3 regions of the Streptomyces sp. NPDC005303 genome follow, and region 2 is predicted to be linked to each of the others. Evidence: riboswitches for the same ligand, from Rfam matches in the RefSeq annotation. Region 2 holds a riboswitch; each other region holds the start of a gene.
What was found. A riboswitch is a leader RNA that binds a small molecule or an ion and turns the genes downstream of it on or off. The one in region 2 is predicted to bind thiamine pyrophosphate.
Positions count from the first base shown of each region.

Region 1: it holds a riboswitch for thiamine pyrophosphate, as region 2 does, so the genes downstream of both, thiC (phosphomethylpyrimidine synthase ThiC) here and thiO (glycine oxidase ThiO) in region 2, are expected to answer to the same signal.
Region 3: it holds a riboswitch for thiamine pyrophosphate, as region 2 does, so the genes downstream of both, ABZT93_RS13455 (thiamine ABC transporter substrate-binding protein) here and thiO (glycine oxidase ThiO) in region 2, are expected to answer to the same signal.

Region 1 is NZ_JBEXGM010000011.1:88,789-94,886, forward strand. Features, by position in the region: gene ABZT93_RS18255 (YibE/F family protein) at 1-1,419, opposite strand, end outside; gene ABZT93_RS18260 (hypothetical protein) at 1,336-1,758, shown strand; TPP riboswitch at 1,776-1,965, shown strand; gene thiC (phosphomethylpyrimidine synthase ThiC) at 1,958-3,733, shown strand; gene ABZT93_RS18270 (hypothetical protein) at 3,840-4,703, opposite strand; gene ABZT93_RS18275 (metallophosphoesterase) at 4,897-5,961, opposite strand.
Region 2 is NZ_JBEXGM010000012.1:3,222-9,319, reverse strand. Features, by position in the region: gene ABZT93_RS18900 (FAD-dependent oxidoreductase) at 1-1,224, opposite strand; gene ABZT93_RS18895 (hypothetical protein) at 1,257-1,628, opposite strand; TPP riboswitch at 1,681-1,793, shown strand; gene thiO (glycine oxidase ThiO) at 1,791-2,948, shown strand; gene thiS (sulfur carrier protein ThiS) at 2,945-3,145, shown strand; gene ABZT93_RS18880 (thiazole synthase) at 3,149-3,943, shown strand; gene pknB (Stk1 family PASTA domain-containing Ser/Thr kinase) at 4,062-5,999, shown strand.
Region 3 is NZ_JBEXGM010000007.1:140,349-146,446, reverse strand. Features, by position in the region: gene ABZT93_RS13465 (hypothetical protein) at 1-165, shown strand, start outside; gene rlmN (23S rRNA (adenine(2503)-C(2))-methyltransferase RlmN) at 894-2,000, shown strand; TPP riboswitch at 2,023-2,130, shown strand; gene ABZT93_RS13455 (thiamine ABC transporter substrate-binding protein) at 2,127-3,203, shown strand; gene ABZT93_RS13450 (iron ABC transporter permease) at 3,179-4,849, shown strand; gene ABZT93_RS13445 (ABC transporter ATP-binding protein) at 4,850-5,875, shown strand; gene ABZT93_RS13440 (maleylpyruvate isomerase family mycothiol-dependent enzyme) at 5,901-6,098, shown strand, end outside.

The DNA of each region.
Region 1 (6,098 bases), on a different contig from region 2:
CGCGCTCGCACTCGTCGCCGGTACGGGCGCCCCCGCCCCCGCCGCAGCCTCCGCCCCCGGTCGGTCGGCCGAGACCACCAGGGCCGCCAGGGCCGTCGTGACCGGAACCGAGGCGACGAGGCCGATCGAGCCGACCAATGTGCGCACGATCTCCTCCGCGACCAGCTCGCTGTTGGCGACGGTCCCCACACTGGACTGCGCGATGGAGAAGAGCAGGAGCAGCGGCAACGCGGCACCGGCGTAGGCGAGGACGAGGGTGTTGACGACGGACGCGATGTGGTCGCGGCCGATCCGGATACCCGCGCGGTACAGCCCACGCCAGCCCATGGTCGGGTTGGCCTCGTGCAGCTCCCAGACCGCCGACGTCTGCGTGACCGTCACGTCGTCGAGGACACCGAGGGAGCCGATGATGACCCCGGCGAGCAGCAGACCGCTCATGTCGATCGACGGGTACAGCCCGTGGATGAGCCCGGTGTTGTCATCCGTGTTGCCCGTCAGTGCGGCCCAGCCGATGAATTGCGAGCCGAGGATGCCGATCAGTACCAGGGAGATCAGCGTCCCCAGTACCGCGACGGAGGTGCGGGCCGACAGACCGTGGCACATGTAGAGGGCGATGAGCATGATGGCGCTCGCCCCGACCACCGCCACGAGCAGCGGGTTCGAGCCCTGCAGGATCGCGGGCAGGACGAAGAAGTTCAGCAGCAGGAAGCTGACGGCCAGCGCGACCAGTGCCATGACACCGCGCATTCGTCCGACGACCACGACGGCCAGCGCGAAGATGCCGGCGAGCAGTCCCATCGGGAATTTGCGGTTCACGTCGGTGACCGAGTACTGGAGGTCCTTGGGCGCGGAGGGTTCGTAGGCGACCACAACCTTCTCGCCCTCGTGCAACTGCCGCGACTGGTCCGGCTGGACGATCTCAGTGAAGGTACGGCCCTTGTCGTCTCCGGTGTCGACCCGGATCGTCGCCTTCTTGCAGGTGCCGTTCGCCTGCTGCTCGGCGGACGAGCCCTCGGCGGTGGAGGTGTCCCCGGTCGGGGTCTCCCCCGAGGCGTTCACCGACTTGCAGCTGACGCTCACGACCTTGCTGACCGTGGCCTGCTGGGTCTGCCGGTCGAAGCCGACCCCGGTGCGTTCGTGCGCCGGGGCACCACCGGGCCACAGCACCCCGAGCCCTACCACCACGGCTACGCCGAACGGGATGAGGATCGCCGCGATGACCTTGCGCAGGTGCTTGGAGACGGGAGTGGCCGGCCCATGGCTATGACTGTGCGAGTGACCGTGCCCACGGTCGGAGCCGGGCATGCTCCCATGCCCATGCCCATGCCCATGCCCATGCCCATCACCGGAACCATGCCCATGCCCGTCATCGGATCCATGGCCACGCCCCTGCCCGTCGTGGCCACCACCGTCACCCAGACCGCCGCCACCACCGCCTGGGGCAGCGTGGCTCACGCCTGGACCGCGGCCGTAGCCGTGACCGCCGCCATGCGCGCCACTGTGCTGCTCCTGCTCATGCCAGCCGCCGACCCCGCCGACCCCGCCGACCCCGCCGACCCCGCCGACCCCGCCGGCCCCACCAGCCCCACCGTCTCCGAAGCCATCGCGGGAGCCGCTGCCCGGGCCGTGCCCAGGGCCGTTTCCGGAGCCAGGCCGGCGCGGAGGCTCGGGGGGCGGGTACGGGGGCTGATGCGTCGTGGTCACCGCCCGATCATCGCAAGAACGACAGGGGCCCTCTGTTCACCGCGCCCGAATTGACGCTAGCGTGGAGCCACCTTTGTACACGCGGGAGCTCGGAGCACCGGGCTGAGAGGGCGCTGACCTCCGTCCCAGCGATGTTTCACGTGGAACGTCATCTCAAGCGAGTGACGTTCCCCACGAAACGTCGGCAGACGGAAGCCGCTGCGTCGACCGCCGAACCTGTTACCGGGTAATGCCGGCGTAGGGAGTAGGTCTCATGACCATCAAGGACGCGCGCACGCCTGCCTCCGACCAGCTCGACGAGGCCGGGAAGTCCATCGGCTGGCACAAGGCGTACGTCGAGGGCTCGCGCCCCGATCTGCGGGTGCCGGTCCGACAGGTGCACCTCACCAACGGGCAGTCGGTCACGTTGTACGACACCTCGGGCCCGTACACCGATCCGCTCGCGGAGACGGATGTCCGTCGGGGCCTTCTGCCGCTGCGGGAGAACTGGATCATCGCCCGCGGGGACACCGAGGAGTACGCGGGGCGTCCCGTGCGCCCCGAGGACGACGGCATCAAGCACACCTCACCGCGGGGAGGTCTCCGTAACCTCGACGCGGTCTTCCCGGGGCGGTCCCGCCAGCCGCGCCGCAGCCGTGACGGCCAGGCGGTCACACAGCTCGCCTATGCCCGACGCGGTGAGATCACACCGGAGATGGAGTACGTGGCCATCCGGGAGAACGTTGCTCCCGAGGTGGTCCGTGAGGAGATCGCGGCGGGCCGCGCGGTGCTGCCGGCGAACGTCAACCACCCGGAGATCGAGCCGATGATCATCGGCAAGCGGTTCCTGGTGAAGGTCAACGCCAACATCGGCAACTCGGCGGTGACCTCCTCCATCGAGGAGGAGGTCGAGAAGATGACCTGGGCGACCCGCTGGGGCGCCGACACGGTCATGGACCTGTCCACCGGCCGCAACATCCACACCACCCGTGAGTGGGTGCTGCGCAACTCCCCCGTCCCCATCGGCACGGTGCCGCTCTACCAGGCACTGGAGAAGGTCGACGGCCGCGCGGAGGAGCTGACCTGGGAGATCTACAAGGACACGGTCATCGAGCAGGCCGAGCAGGGCGTGGACTACATGACGGTCCACGCGGGCGTGCGCCTGCCGTACGTACCCCTGACGGCCAACCGCAAGACCGGCATCGTCTCGCGCGGCGGCTCGATCATGGCGGCGTGGTGCCTGGCGCACCACAAGGAGTCGTTCCTGTACGAGAACTTCGAGGAATTGTGCGAGATCCTCGCCGCCTATGACGTCACGTACTCGCTGGGCGACGGCCTCAGGCCCGGCTCGATCGCGGACGCCAACGACGAGGCGCAGTTCGCGGAGTTGCGCACGCTGGGGGAACTCAACCGGATCGCGAAGCGTTTCAACGTACAGACCATGATCGAGGGCCCGGGACACGTCCCGATGCACAAGATCAAGGAGAATATCGACCTTCAGCAGGAGATCTGCGATGAAGCTCCGTTCTATACGCTCGGCCCGCTGACCACGGACGTCGCGCCGGCCTACGACCACATCACCTCGGGCATCGGCGCCGCCATGATCGCCTGGTGGGGCACAGCGATGCTCTGCTACGTCACGCCCAAGGAGCACCTGGGCCTGCCCAACCGGGACGACGTCAAGACGGGTGTCATCACCTACAAGATCGCCGCCCACGCGGCCGACCTCGCCAAGGGACACCCAGGCGCCCAGGAGTGGGACGACGCCCTCTCCGACGCCCGCTTCGAGTTCCGCTGGGAGGACCAGTTCAACCTGGCCCTCGACCCCGACACGGCCCGGGAGTTCCACGACGAGACCCTCCCGGCCGAACCGGCCAAGACGGCTCACTTCTGCTCGATGTGCGGGCCGAAGTTCTGCTCGATGAAGATCTCCCAGGACATCCGCCGCCGTCACGGCGGCAGTCAGGGGGAGATCGAGGAGGGCATGGCCCAGAAGTCGAAGGAGTTCGCGGCGGCGGGCAACCGGGTCTATCTGCCGATCGCCGACTGAGGCGGGCGATCCGTCGGCGGCCGAACCGTCGGCGGGTGGCCCGCGGTCGGGTCTTCGGCTTGCGCTCCCCGTGGTGGGGGCGCAAGCCGAGGGGCTGTGCCGGGTGTCATTCCGGCTGGTGCTCCGGCCCCCCGAAGTCCGGGCTGGTGTAGTCCGGGCTGGTGAAGCTCGGGCGGGAACCGGAGGCTCCTTCGTCCGGGCTGCTGAAGCCCGGGCGGTCGTAGCCCAGGCTGGGCATCCGGCTGGTCGGCGCGGGCGGTGCCGTGTGGTGCAGTGCGGCGGTGCCGGGATCGGTCAGTGCCTCTCTGAGGAAGGGGAGGAGGCCGCGTTCCAGCAGGGCCTCGCGCCAGGCGTCCCTGGCCCGTGCCACCTCCTCGCTGAGTTCGCCGTACCCCGCGTCCGGCGAGGGCCGGTTGCGCAGGGCGGTGAGCAGCAGGCCGCCGGCGGCGACCAGGATCGCGGCCGCGGTCAGGGCGCCGAACACCCACCCGATGGTGATCATGGCGTGGGCGAACGCCGGTGGTGGGCTGAGCATCTGGAGGATGTAGCCGACGAGCAGGAAGATCGCCGCGGCGATTCCGGCGAGGACGGGCGTCAGGACGGCGGCGACGGCGACGGCGCCCGCACCGGCGGTCTCGGCGACCTCTCCCATGGTGGTGGCGAGCCCCATCGCACCCGTGCCCGAGTCGGCGGGACCGGGTTCGTGCACGGACGACAGGGTGGACGGCGTCGCCGGGCGGCGCTGTTCCTCGCGGACCTTCACGTAGTACTGGTACTCGGTCGCCGCGGCCGCCGTGATGAGTGCGGTGGCGTTGAGCGCCATGGTGCGCAGCTGTTCGGGGTTCAGCCGCTGTCCGACAGCGGCCAGTTCCGGGCGGGTAGGGGCGGAGCGCAGCGCCTCGTCGAGGATCCGCTCGTACTCCTGGCGGTCCTCGCTGTGCAGGTGCTGCGGAACGCTGTTCATGTGCATCCCCCGATGCTCCGTAGGGCTTGGGGCTCGCATGCCAACGAGCCGTCGGGCAGAAACGGAGGGGAGCCTGCTACGGATAAGCCGATGGTAGAGCGGTCACGGCACACGGTGACAGGGGGTTTCCAGAAATTGGCCTCTGGCCTGCGCGGTCGATGGTCGGTCCGCCGTGGGGGAACGTCTGCCCTGTGAAGGTTCAGATATCCAGGGGCAGTTGCTGGACCAGCAGTTTTCCGGCCATGGTCACTCCGCCGTCCATGGCGATGGCCAGACCGTCGGCGTAGATGTGCGGTCCCTCGACCACCGGACCGGATTCCTCCTTGTCGTCCTCGGAGCCCACTTCGCCGAGCAGATAGGGGATCGGGCTGTGGCCGTGGACGATGCGGGTGCCGCCGTATGTGTCGAGCAGGGAGCGCACATGGTCGGCGCCGCCTTCGTCACGGAAGGAGAAGCGCTTGGTGAGTTTCCGGAACAGGTCCCAGACCTCGTCCGCGTCATTGCGCGTGAGGGTCTCGCGGACGGTGTCGTTGACCGCCTCGATCGAGTCGCCGTAGTCGAGGTAGGCGGTGGTGTCGGAGTGCACGAGCAGATGCCCGTCCACCTCCTCGACGGCGTCGAGGCGGGCCATCCACTGCAGGTGATGGTCCTGGAGGCGGTCCATGTCGGTCTTCTGGCCGCCGTTGAGGAGCCAGGCCGCCTGGAAGGTGGCGGTGCCCGCGCCGGAGTTGACGGGGGTGTCGCCGAACCGTTTGGCGCCGAGCAGCAGCAACTCGTGGTTTCCCATGAGGGCCTTGCAGTAGCCGCCGGCCGCTGCGGCCTCCGCGGACAGCCGCATCACGAGGTCGATGACGCCGATGCCGTCGGGGCCGCGGTCGGTGAAGTCGCCGAGGAACCAGAGCCGGGCGGTGCCCGCGCACCAGTTGCCCTCGGCGTCGACCAGGCCTTTCTCGTGGAGTGCGGCCATCAGTTCGTCGAGGTAGCCGTGCACGTCGCCGACGACGAACAGGGGGCCGGGACCGTCCCCCGCCGGTTCGGCGGGGTCGGCGGCCGCCTGGAGTCCGTCGTCCTGGCTGATGACGGGCAGGTCCTGCTCGGTGGGGGTGTACCCCTCCGGGTAGGCATCATCAGGGGCCGGGACGACGTCGCCGGGGTGTGTGCTGTGGCCGTACGGACCGGTCTCGTTGACGTACGCGGGTACCCGGAAGTCGCGCAGCACCGCCGTGCGCTCCACCTCGGGTCCCTGACCGGCCCCCTGAGTCATCAGACCCCTCCACCATCGCGCCGCATCTGCACCGCTTCGGACTGCCTGGTCGCAGCGGCCCGCGGTGTCGTGGGCCCATCATAGGAATGCGGATCGCGCCGTGTGATGACCCAGGGGTGGTGAATCGGAGCAAGACT
Region 2 (6,098 bases):
CTACGCCGTCGCCGCCTTCAGCGGCCTCGCCGGGTCCACCAGCAGGGCCGGGTCCATCGCCGTGCCCGCCTCGATGAGGCGTCGTCCCTGGGCCAGATCCCGGGGGCGGCCCACCGCAAGGAGGGCCACCAGGCGGTTCTCGCGCAGCCAGCACACCGTCCAGGCGGGACCGGACGGCTCGCCGCGCCACAGGGTCGTGTCGGCGGAGGCGTGGTGCCCGGCGTACTGGACGAAGCGGCCGAACTGCTCGGACCAGAAGTACGGGACCGGGTCGTAGACCGTGGGGGTCTCGCCCAGGATGTCGGCGGCCACCGTGCGGGGGCCCTGCAGGGCGTTGTCCCAGTGGTGGACCAGCAGGCGCTCGCCGTACCTCCCCGAGGGGAAGGAGGCGCAGTCGCCGACCGCGTAGACGTCCGGCACGGAGGTGCGCAGGCGCTCGTCGGCGACGACCTCGCGGTGGGGGGCGCCGAGTTCGATGCCCGAACCGGCGAGCCAGGCCGTGGCGGGCCGGGCGCCGATACCGACCAGGACGGCGCCCGCGGGCACCCGGGAGCCGTCGTCCAGGACGACCGCGCCGGGCTCGACACGCTCCACGCGCGCGCGTGTGCGCAATTCGGCGCCCGCGTCGGCGTACCAGGAGGTCATCGGTGCCGCCACCTCGGCGGGCAGCGCGCCCGCGAGGGGCCGGTCGGCGGCTTCCACGACCGTCACCGCGCAGCCCGCCTCGCGCGCGGCGGTGGCGAACTCGGCGCCGATCCAGCCCGCGCCGACGACCACGATGTCGTGCTGGCCGACCAGGACGGGGCGCAGTCGCTCGGCGTCGTCCAGGGTGCGCAGCAGATGCACGCCGGGCACACCCTCCGTGCCGGGCAGCCGGATCGGTTCGGCGCCGGTGGCGAGGACCAGGACGTCGTACGGCAAGGGCCCGGCCTCGGTGTCCAGTTCGTGCGCTTCGGGGCGCACCCCCGACACCTCGCGGCCCAGCAGCAGTTCGATGCCGAGGGCCTCGAAGTCCACGTCGAAGGCGGAGCCCTCGGCCTTGCCCAGCAGTACGGCCTTGGAGAGCGGCGGACGGTCGTACGGCTGATGGGGCTCCGCGCCGATGATCGTGACGGTTCCGGAGAAGCCCTGTTCGCGCAGGGCGACCGCGGTCTGCACCCCGGCCATGCCCGCGCCGACCACGACCACCCGCCGCTGCGCCCGCGCCTGCGTCTGCTCGCTCATTTGATCACCATAGTCAACTGACAAACAGTCAGTCAGGAGTCATGCGCCGTGACCTGCTGCACAACCTCGTTCACCTGTTCCACCACACTCGTCCCGCTGCCCGTCTGAGACTCCCACTCCCACGTCTCCTCCAGCCGCACCCGGCCGTCGGCAAGCTCCACGACGGTCGAGACACAGTGCCCGGAAGATGTCGTTCCGTCGCGCTTGAGCTGGACGTACCGGAAGTCGAGGCGGTCCCCCGCGCGCGTGCCGACGAGATGTCCGCGTACGACGTCACCGCCCGCGTACTCGGCCCAGATCTCCCCGTCCTTCTCGTGGTAGGTGAACCGGGTCCGCGTACCCACCTGCCCTGGGGCCTGATCGGCCACCGGGGCGAGGACGAGGCCGTCGAGCGAGCGGGGCATGGTGGAAGGCTCCCTTACAGAGGCGCGCGGGCACGGGCTAGGGTGGCCAACGTAGAGCACTCGCGGGAGCCCGGACGCACCGGGCTGAGAGGGAGGCTGGGCGGCCTCCGACCGTACGAACCTGATCCGGGTCATGCCGGCGAAGGGAGGGGCTGGACGCCCATGTCCTCACGTACGTCAGACGTCCTCGTCGTCGGGGGCGGCATCATCGGCCTGGTCACGGCCTGGCGGGCCGCTCAGCGCGGTCTCACCACGGCCGTGCTGGACCCCGAACCGGGCGGCGGGGCCGCCCAGGTGGCCGCCGGGATGCTGGCCGCGGTCACCGAACTGCACTACGGCGAGCAGACCCTGCTGAGCCTGAACCTCGCCTCCGCCCACCGCTATCCCGGCTTCGCGGCCGAACTCACCGAACTGACCGGCCTCGACCTGGGCTACCGCCGGTGCGGCACGCTCGCCGTCGCCCTGGACGCCGACGACCGCGCTCATCTTCGCGAACTGCACGCGCTGCAGAGGCAGTCGGGTCTGGAGTCGGAGTGGCTGTCCGGCCGGGAGTGCCGACGCCTGGAGCCGATGCTCGCGCCGGGCGTGCGGGGCGGGCTGCGGGTGGACGGCGACCACCAGATCGATCCGCGCCGCCTCACGCGCGCGTTGCTGGCCGCCTGCGAGCGGGCGGGTGTGATGTTCCACCGCACTTGGGCGCAACGTCTGCGTGTCGCAGGGGACCGGGCCGCCGGGGTCGCCACCACGGACGGCGAGGAACTGGGCGCGGGCCAGGTGGTGCTCGCCGCCGGGAGCCTCAGCGGCCGCCTGGAAGGGGTCCCGCAGGCCCTCCTGCCTCCCGTGCGGCCCGTGAAGGGGCAGGTGCTGCGCCTGACCGTGCCTCCGCGCCTCGCGCCCTTCCTGAGCCGTACCGTGCGAGCCGTCGTGCGCGGCAGCCAGGTCTACCTGGTGCCGCGCGAGAGCGGCGAGCTGGTCATCGGCGCGACCAGCGAGGAGCTGGGCTGGGACACGACGGTGACCGCGGGCGGGGTGTACGAACTGCTGCGGGACGCGCACGAACTGGTCCCCGGCATCACCGAGCTGCCGCTGACGGAGACCCGCGCGGGGTTGCGTCCCGGCTCCCCGGACAACGCCCCGCTGCTCGGCCCGACGGAACTGCCCGGCCTCCTGCTGGCCACCGGGCACTACCGCAACGGTGTGCTGCTGACGCCGGTCACCGGGGACGCGATGGCACACGCCCTGACGACCGGTGAACTGCCGGAGGTGGCCCGCCCGTTCACCCCGAGGCGGTTCCTGGAGTCCGTGGAGCAGCCGGCATGAACATCTCCGTCAACGGGGAGCCGCGCCGGTTCGCTCCCGGCACGGCTCTCGACGCCGTCGTGCGGGCGCTGACGCCGGCGCCCTCCGGAGTGGCCGCCGCGCTCAACGAGACCGTCGTCCCGCGCGCGCAGTGGCCCTCGACGCCCCTCTCCGAGGGAGACCGCGTGGAAGTCCTCACCGCCGTCCAAGGAGGCTGACCCATGGCCGACGATCCCTTCGTCATCGCTGGTACGTCCTTCTCGTCCCGGCTGATCATGGGCACGGGCGGGGCGCCCAGCCTGGAGGTGCTGGAGCGGGCGCTGGCCGCCTCCGGCACGGAGCTGACGACGGTCGCGATGCGCCGGGTGAACCCCTCGGTGCACGGCTCGGTGCTGTCCGTGCTGGAGAAGCTCGGCATCCGGGTGCTCCCGAACACGGCGGGCTGCTTCACCGCCGGAGAGGCCGTCCTGACCGCCCGCCTCGCGCGTGAGGCGCTCGGCACCGACCTGGTCAAGCTGGAGGTCATCGCGGACGAGCGCACCCTCCTGCCGGACCCCATCGAGCTCCTGGACGCGGCGGAGACCCTGGTGGACGACGGCTTCACGGTGCTGCCGTACACCAACGACGACCCCGTGCTGGCCCGCAGGCTGGAGGACGTGGGCTGCGCGGCGATCATGCCGCTCGGCTCCCCGATCGGCTCGGGCCTCGGCATCCGCAACCCGCACAACTTCCAGCTGATCGTCGAGCACGCGCGCGTGCCGGTGATCCTGGACGCGGGGGCGGGCACGGCGTCGGACGCGGCACTGGCGATGGAACTGGGGTGCGCGGGTGTGATGCTCGCCTCAGCGGTGACGCGGGCGCAAGAGCCGGAGCTGATGGCGCACGCGATGCGGCATGCGGTGGAGGCGGGGCGGCTGGCCTACCGGGCGGGACGCATCCCCCGGCGGCATTTCGCCGAGGCGTCGTCGCCGGTGGAGGGCAGGGCCGTACTGGATCCGGAACGTCCGGCATTCTGAACACACGTTCGACCTGGGACACGACCAGGTGCGACCTCCGTCACAGGTCAGCTGCAGTACGGCCGCCAAATCCGCCGAACCGGATGGACTGTCGGCGGCGGCTCGTAGACTCGCCTGCGTGGATACGACCCTTCAGGACCCGCTGGTCGGGCAGGTGCTCGACGGCCGCTATCGCGTGGACGCGCGGATCGCGGTCGGCGGGATGGCCACGGTCTACCGGGCCCTGGACACCCGTCTGGACCGCGTGCTCGCGCTCAAGGTGATGCACCCCGCGCTCGCCGCGGACGGGACCTTCGTCGAGCGGTTCATCCGGGAGGCCAAGTCCGTCGCCCGGCTCGCCCACCCCCACGTCGTGCAGGTCTTCGACCAGGGCACCGACGGGTCGTACGTCTACCTCGCCATGGAGTACGTCGCCGGCTGCACCCTGCGTGACGTGCTGCGCGAGCGCGGGGCCCTGCAGCCGCGCGCCGCCCTGGACATCCTGGAGCCGGTCCTGGCCGCACTCGGCGCCGCGCATCGCGCCGGTTTCGTGCACCGGGACATGAAGCCGGAGAACGTCCTGATAGGGGACGACGGCCGGGTCAAGGTCGCCGACTTCGGTCTGGTGCGGTCCGTGAACACCGTGACCAGTACCACCGGAGCCGTCCTCGGGACGGTGTCCTACCTCTCACCCGAGCAGATCGAGCAGCCGGGCGCCGCCGACGCCCGCGTCGACGTGTACGCGTGCGGTGTCGTGCTGTACGAGATGCTGACCGGCAGCCAGCCGCACGAGGGCGACTCCCCCGCCATAGTCCTCTACAAGCACCTCCACGAGGACGTCCCGCCCCCCTCGGCCGCGGTCCCGGGACTGCCGTACGAACTGGACGAGCTGGTCGCCTCGGCCACCGCCCGCACCCCGGACCTGCGCCCGTACGACGCCGTGGCACTGCTCGCGCAGACCCGCGAGGCCCGTGACCGGCTGAGCGCCGACCAGCTGGACGCGGTGCCGCCGCAGGCGCTCACCGCGGACTATGCGGGCGCCGAGAACCGTACGAGCGTGATCCCGCGCACCCTGACCGTGCCCCGTCTGCTGCCGGTCAACGAGGACGAGCCCGAGCCGGGGTATCACCGCACCAGCGTCCTGGAGAGCCCCGCGCCCCCGCCGTCCCGGCGTGACCGCTCCTCCGGCGGTACCCGGCGCGGCCCGCTCCTGATCGTCGCCGCGGTCCTGCTGGCCCTCGGGCTCGGCGCGGGCGTCTGGTACATCAACTCCGGCCAGTTCACCCGGGTCCCGTCCCTGCTGTCGAAGACCGAGGCCCAGGCCCGGGACCGGCTGGAAGGGGCCGGACTGGAAACCGGGAAGATCACCTACGCCTACAGCGACACCGTCAAGCGCGGCACCGTCATCAGCACGGACCCGGGGATGGGCGCCCGGATCCGGAACCACGACTCCGTGTCGATCACCGTCTCCAGGGGGCCGCAGACGGTGAAGGTGCCCGACGTGGACGGCTGGGTGCTGGGCAAGGCGAGAGCCCGGCTGAAGACGGACGGACTGGAGCCGGGCATGGTCACCCGGGAGTTCAGCGAGGACGTCCCGAAGGGGTCCGTGATCAGCACCGATCCCGAGGCCGGCACCACGCTGCACGCCGGCTCGGCGGTCGCGTTCACCGTCAGCAAGGGCGCCCCGGTCGATGTCCCGGACGTCACCGGCGAGGACCTGGCCGACGCCAAGGCCGATCTGGCGGAGGCCGGCCTGAAGGTCGAGGTCGCCACCACCCGGGTCAACTCCGAGTACGACGCCGGCCAGGTCGCCAAGCAGACCCCGGCCGCCGACGGTCAGGTGGCCGAGGGCGAGACCGTCACGCTGACGATCTCCAAGGGCCCGGTGATGGTCGAGGTCCCGGACGTCACGGGCGACAGCGTGGACGACGCCAAGTCCGAACTGGAGGATGCGGGCTTCCAGGTCGACGAGGACCGGGGTCTGCTCGGCCTGTTCGGCGACACGGTGAAGAAGCAGTCGGTGGAGGGCGGGGACACGGCTCCCAAGGGTTCGACCATCACGATCACCATTCGCTGACGGACGCGCGGCGGGGGCGCCGGGTTCGGTTGTCGGGCGAGTGCGAGTCCGTCGTGGCTGGTCGCGCGGTTCCCCGCGCCCCTGGGGAGTTGCAGTCCT
Region 3 (6,098 bases), on a different contig from region 2:
GTCGTATGGTGCGGCCACCAGGCCTTGTACGGCGAGGGAGGGCTACGCATCGTGTCCATCGCCTTGTTGATCGTGGGCACGGTGACCGCCATTGGCGCGATCCTCGATCACGTCCTTCCTCGACCGAGGCGACGCCGATCGCCCGACAAGCGAGACGCGGCCTGAGGCTCCTGCAGCCACTCGTTCTCCAGGGTGACGCGTGCTGGAACGTCTTCGCCGACGAGATGGCCGTGACCGACGGGGCTACCACTCCCCCGAGGCCGGAGCCGGATCCCGACGACGTCTCATGGATCGATCCTCCGACTTGCCCCGGATGCGGTGCCTTCGTTCGCATCTACCCGACCACCTACGACCGATGGGTCAGTCTCGCCACGGTGGAGATGCCCGCCAAGGACGTCCCAGAGCCCTTCCGCGGGCGTCTGATGAAGCTGCCGGACCTATCCCGCGTCACGACCGAAATCGTGGCCGTACGGGTCCGTGCAATCGATCCCCTGCCCGGCGAGTCTGTCGTCCCGGCCCACCGCATGATGTGCGGCCCCGCCCGGCCAGAGTTGTAGATCACAGCAGGGAGCCGGCGCGTGCCCCCGGCGTGCCTGATCGGGTGGTGACAGGTCAGCGACTCGCCGGCTCAGACAGCATCCGCGTACGCGATCTTCCGAGCTGGTGATCATTCCTCGGACGCGGAGAAGTCTTCGCCGGCACCATGAGGCCCGAGATCTGCTCCGCGCAGGTGGACCATTACGGCAGCCAGTGTTGGCTCAGCCAGGGCATACGGCGCCTGCGGCCGGGCCGTCCCTGGGCCGTCCGGCGCCGACAGTCGGCACCCACAGGTGACCACCCCCACCCCGCTCCGGCCTGGGCTCCCGGTGATGATCTGCCACACTGGAAGGGTTATGCCTGCACCCGGAGAACTCACTTTCGTCGCCCCCCGCGGAGCCCAGAAGCCGCCGCGGCACCTCGCCGACCTCACGCCCGCCGAGCGCAAGGAGGTCGTGGCGGGGATCGGGGAGAAGCCGTTTCGTGCGAAGCAGCTCTCGCAGCACTACTTCGCGCGGTACGCGCACGACCCGGCGGAGTGGACGGACATCCCGGCCGGGGCGCGCGGCAAGCTCCAGGAGGCGTTGCTTCCCGAGCTCATGACCGTCGTACGGCATCTGTCGACCGACCAGGGGACCACGCGCAAGACGCTGTGGCGGCTGTTCGACGGGACGCTCGTGGAGTCGGTGCTGATGCGGTACCCGGACCGGGTGACCATGTGCATCAGTTCGCAGGCCGGGTGCGGGATGAACTGTCCCTTCTGCGCCACGGGGCAGGCGGGGCTGGACCGGAATCTGTCCACCGCCGAGATCGTCCATCAGATCGTGGACGGGATGCGGGCGCTGCGGGACGGGGAGGTGCCGGGCGGGCCCGCGCGGCTCTCCAACATCGTCTTCATGGGGATGGGCGAGCCGCTCGCCAACTACAAGCGGGTGACGCAGTCCATCCGCGCGCTCACCGATCCCGCTCCTGACGGGCTCGGGCTCTCGCAGCGGGGCATCACCGTGTCGACCGTCGGGCTCGTGCCGGCCATCCACCGGTTCTCCGACGAGGGCTTCAAGTGCCGGCTCGCGATCTCCCTGCACGCGCCCGACGACGAGCTGCGCGACACCCTCGTGCCCGTGAACACCCGGTGGAAGGTGCGCGAGGTCCTCGACGCCGGGTTCGAGTACGTGGAGAAGAGCGGGCGTCGGCTGTCGATCGAGTACGCCCTCATCCGGGACATCAACGACCAGGCTTGGCGGGGGGACCGGCTCGGGCGGCTGCTCAAGGGCAAGCCCGTGCACGTCAACCTCATCCCGCTGAACCCGACCCCCGGGTCCAAGTGGACCGCCTCGCGGCCCGAGGACGAGAAGGCGTTCGTCGAGGCCATCGCCGCCCATGGTGTGCCGGTGACGATCCGGGACACCCGTGGGCAGGAGATCGACGGGGCCTGTGGTCAGCTGGCGGCCACCGAGCGGTAATCTTTGCCTGTACGTACATCTTCATATCCGACAGGGGAGCGCCACAGCGCTGAGAGTGCGGCAATCGGGCCGCAGACCCTCTGAACCTCGCCCAGGTCATTCTGGGTAGGAAGTTCGGTCATCACCGTGAACAACAAGAAGTTTTTCGCTGCCGTCGTCGGCCTCGGCCTGGTCACGCTGTCCGCGTGCGGGTCGTCGTCCGACAAGGGCAGCAGCTCCGACTCCAAGACCGTCACCCTCGTCAGCCACGACTCCTGGGCCGTCTCCAAGAGCGTCCTCGCCGACTTCGAGAAGAAGTCCGGCTACAAGGTCAAGGTCCTGGAGGACGGCGACGCCGGGCAGGCCGTCAACAAGGCCATCCTGACCAAGGACAACCCGCAGGGCGACGTCTTCTTCGGCGTCGACAACACCCTGCTGTCCCGCGCGCTCGACAACGGGCTCTTCCAGTCGTACGAGGCGAAGGGCTCGGACCGGATCAAGGACGAGTACCGGGTCGACCAGGACAAGCACCGGGTCACCCCCATCGACACGGGCGACATCTGCGTCAACTACGACAAGGCCTGGTTCACCGAGCACAAGCTCCAGCCGCCGACGTCGTACGACGATCTGATCAAGCCCGCCTACAAGAACCTCCTCGTCACCGAGAACGCCTCCACCTCCTCGCCGGGCCTCGGCTTCCTTCTCGGGAGCGCCGCGAAGTACGGCGACGACGGCTGGCAGGGCTACTGGAAGAAGCTCAAGGCCAACGGCGTCAAGGTCGTCGACGGCTGGGAGCAGGCCTACAACGAGGAGTTCTCCGGGTCGGCCGGAGGCAAGAAGGCCAAGGCCGACCGGCCGCTCGTCGTGTCGTACGCCTCCTCGCCGCCCGCCGAGGTGATCTACGCCGACCCGAAGCCGAAGACCGCGCCCACCGGGGTCGCCGACGGCACCTGCTTCCGGCAGACCGAGTACGCCGGGCTGCTGAGCAACGCCAAGAACACCAAGGGCGGCAAGGCGTTCCTGGACTTCCTGCTCACCAAGGAGTTCCAGGACGACATGCCGCTCAACATGTTCGTGTATCCGGTCGTCGAGGGCGCCCAGGTGCCCGCCGAGTTCACGAAGTACGGTCCGCAGGCCAAGGATCCCGAGACCATGGACCCGGCGAAGATCGCCGACAACCGTGACGACTGGGTCAAGTCATGGACCTCGCTCGTACTGAAGTAAGGCCCCGCCAGGGCTTCAGGAACGCGGCGGCCCGGCTCGGGCTGGTGGCCGTGCCCGTCGCGTTCTTCGCGGTCTTCTTCGCCTATCCCGTCGCCGCGATCGTCACGCGCGGACTCAAGGCCGACGGGACCTGGCAGCTCGGCAGGATCACCGACGTCCTCGCCCAGCCGGACATCCGGCACGTCCTGTGGTTCACCACCTGGCAGGCGCTCGTCTCGACAGCGCTCACGCTCCTGGTCGCACTCCCCGGCGCGTATGTCTTCGCGCGCTTCGACTTCCCCGGCAAGCAGGTCCTGCGGGCCGTGGTCACCGTCCCCTTCGTGCTGCCGACCGTCGTCGTCGGCACGGCCTTCCTGGCGCTCGTCGGAAGGGGCGGCCTCACGGACGACCTGTGGGGCGTACGGCTGGACACCACCGTGTGGGCGATCCTGCTCGCGCACGTCTTCTTCAACTACGCGGTCGTCGTACGGACCGTCGGCGGACTGTGGGCCCAGCTGGATCCGCGTCAGGAGGAGGCCGCGCGGATGCTGGGCGCGTCCCGGCCGGCGGCCTGGCGGACCGTCACGCTGCCCGCGCTCGCGCCCGCCGTGGCCGCCGCCGCGCTGATGGTCTTCCTCTTCACCTTCACCTCCTTCGGTGTGGTGCAGATCCTCGGCGGGCCGACCTTCTCGACCCTCGAGGTGGAGATCTACCGGCAGACCTCCGAGATCTTCGACCTGTCCACGGCCGCCGTGCTGACGCTGATCCAGTTCGCCGCGGTGGGCGCGGTCCTCGCCCTGCACGCCTGGACCGTACGGCGCCGGGAGAGCGCGCTGCGGCTCGTGGACGCGTCCGTCACCGCCCGACGGCCGCGCGGCGCGGGGGAGTGGGGGCTGCTGGCCGGGGTCGTCGGCAGCGTCGCCGTACTCCTGGTACTGCCGCTCGCCGTGCTCGTCCAGCGGTCGCTCGGCGCCCCCGGCTTCGGCTATTACCGGGCGCTGACCCGCGACGACGGCGGGGTCTTCCTCGTCGCGCCGATCGAGGCGGTCGGGAACTCGCTGGAGTACGCCCTCGCCGCGACCGCCATCGCGGTGCTGGTCGGAGGACTCGCGGCGACCGCGCTGACACGGCGGGACGCGGGGCGGTTCGTGCGGGGCTTCGACGCGCTGCTGATGCTGCCGCTCGGGGTGTCCGCGGTGACCGTGGGCTTCGGGTTCCTGATCTCCCTCGACGAGCCGCCGCTGGACCTCAGGCAGTCGTGGATCCTGGTGCCGCTCGCGCAGGCGCTGGTCGGGGTGCCGTTCGTCGTCCGGACCATGCTGCCCGTGCTGCGGGCCGTCGACCACCGGCTGCGGGAGGCCGCGGCCGTGCTCGGGGCCTCGCCGTGGCGGGTGTGGCGGGAGGTCGATCTGCCCATGGTGCGGCGGGCGTTGCTGATCGCGGCGGGCTTCGCTTTCGCCGTGTCGCTGGGCGAGTTCGGGGCGACCGTGTTCATCGCGCGGCCCGACAACCCGACGCTGCCGGTCGCCGTGGCCCGGCTGCTCGGACGTGCCGGGGACCTCAACTACGGCCAGGCGATGGCTCTTTCGACGATCCTGATGGTGGTGTGCGCGGTGGCGCTGCTGGTCCTCGAACGGCTGCGGACCGACCGGACCGGGGAGTTCTAGATGCTGCTGAGCCTTCAGGACGCGACCGTACGGTTCGGTGGGCGAGCCGTGCTCGACGGGGTGGGCCTCGATGTCGCCGAGCACGAGATCGTGTGTGTGCTCGGCCCCAGCGGAAGCGGCAAGTCGACACTGCTGCGGGCGGTGGCCGGGCTCCAACCACTGGACCATGGGCGGGTGTTGCTCGACGGGTGCGACCAGGGCGCGGTGCCCGCGCACAAGCGCGGGGTCGGGCTGATGTTCCAGGACCACCAGTTGTTCCCGCAGCGGGACGTGGGTGCCAACGTGGCCTTCGGGCTGCGGATGCACGGGGCCGGAAAGGGTCGACAGGACGAGCGGGTACGGGAGTTGCTCGACCTCGTCGGCCTTCCGGGCGCCGGTCGCCGTGCCGTGGCCGCGCTCTCCGGCGGTGAGCAGCAGCGGGTCGCGCTGGCCCGGGCGCTCGCCCCGCGCCCCCGGCTGCTGATGCTCGACGAGCCGCTCGGGCAGCTGGACCGGTCACTGCGGGAGCGGCTGGTCGTCGAACTGCGTGAGCTGTTCGGTCGGTTGGGCACCACCGTGCTCGCGGTCACCCACGACCAGGGCGAGGCCTTCGCGCTCGCCGACCGGGTCGTGGTGATGCGGGACGGACGGATCGCCCAGTCCGGGACGCCTCTTGAGGTGTGGCAGCGTCCGGCGGACGAGTTCGTGGCCCGCTTCCTCGGCTTCCAGAACGTGGTCGAGGGGACGGTGGCTGGCGAGGTGGCGGACACGGCATGGGGCAAGGTGCCGGTGCCCTCGGGAGCCGCCCAGGGCATCCGGAGCGTGCTGGTGCGGCCCGCGGGAGTGCGGCTCGTGGCGGCCGACGAGGGGCTGCGCTGCACGGTCGCCGCGCGCACCTTCAAGGGCACGCATGTCGCCGTACAACTGCACCCCTCGGAAGGCGACGGGCCGCGGTTGGAGGCCGCGTGTGCGCTGCGCGCGGCTCCGGAGGTCGGGGATGCGGTCGGGGTGGAGTTCGACGCGGCGGAAATCGTGGTGCTGGGCTGACGGGGGCGGACCTACAGTGCGGGGCATGACACTGCTCCCGCACGACCGTTACTGCGACGAGATCGCCCACCAGGTCGGCCTGTTGAGGACCGTGGTGACCTCTGCGGCCGACCTGTCCGCCACCGTGCCGACCTGCCCGGAGTGGTCCCTGGAACGGCTGGTGCGACACACCGGGGGCGCCCTGCGCTGGGCGGAGTCGATGGTGCGGACGCGGGCGCGGGAG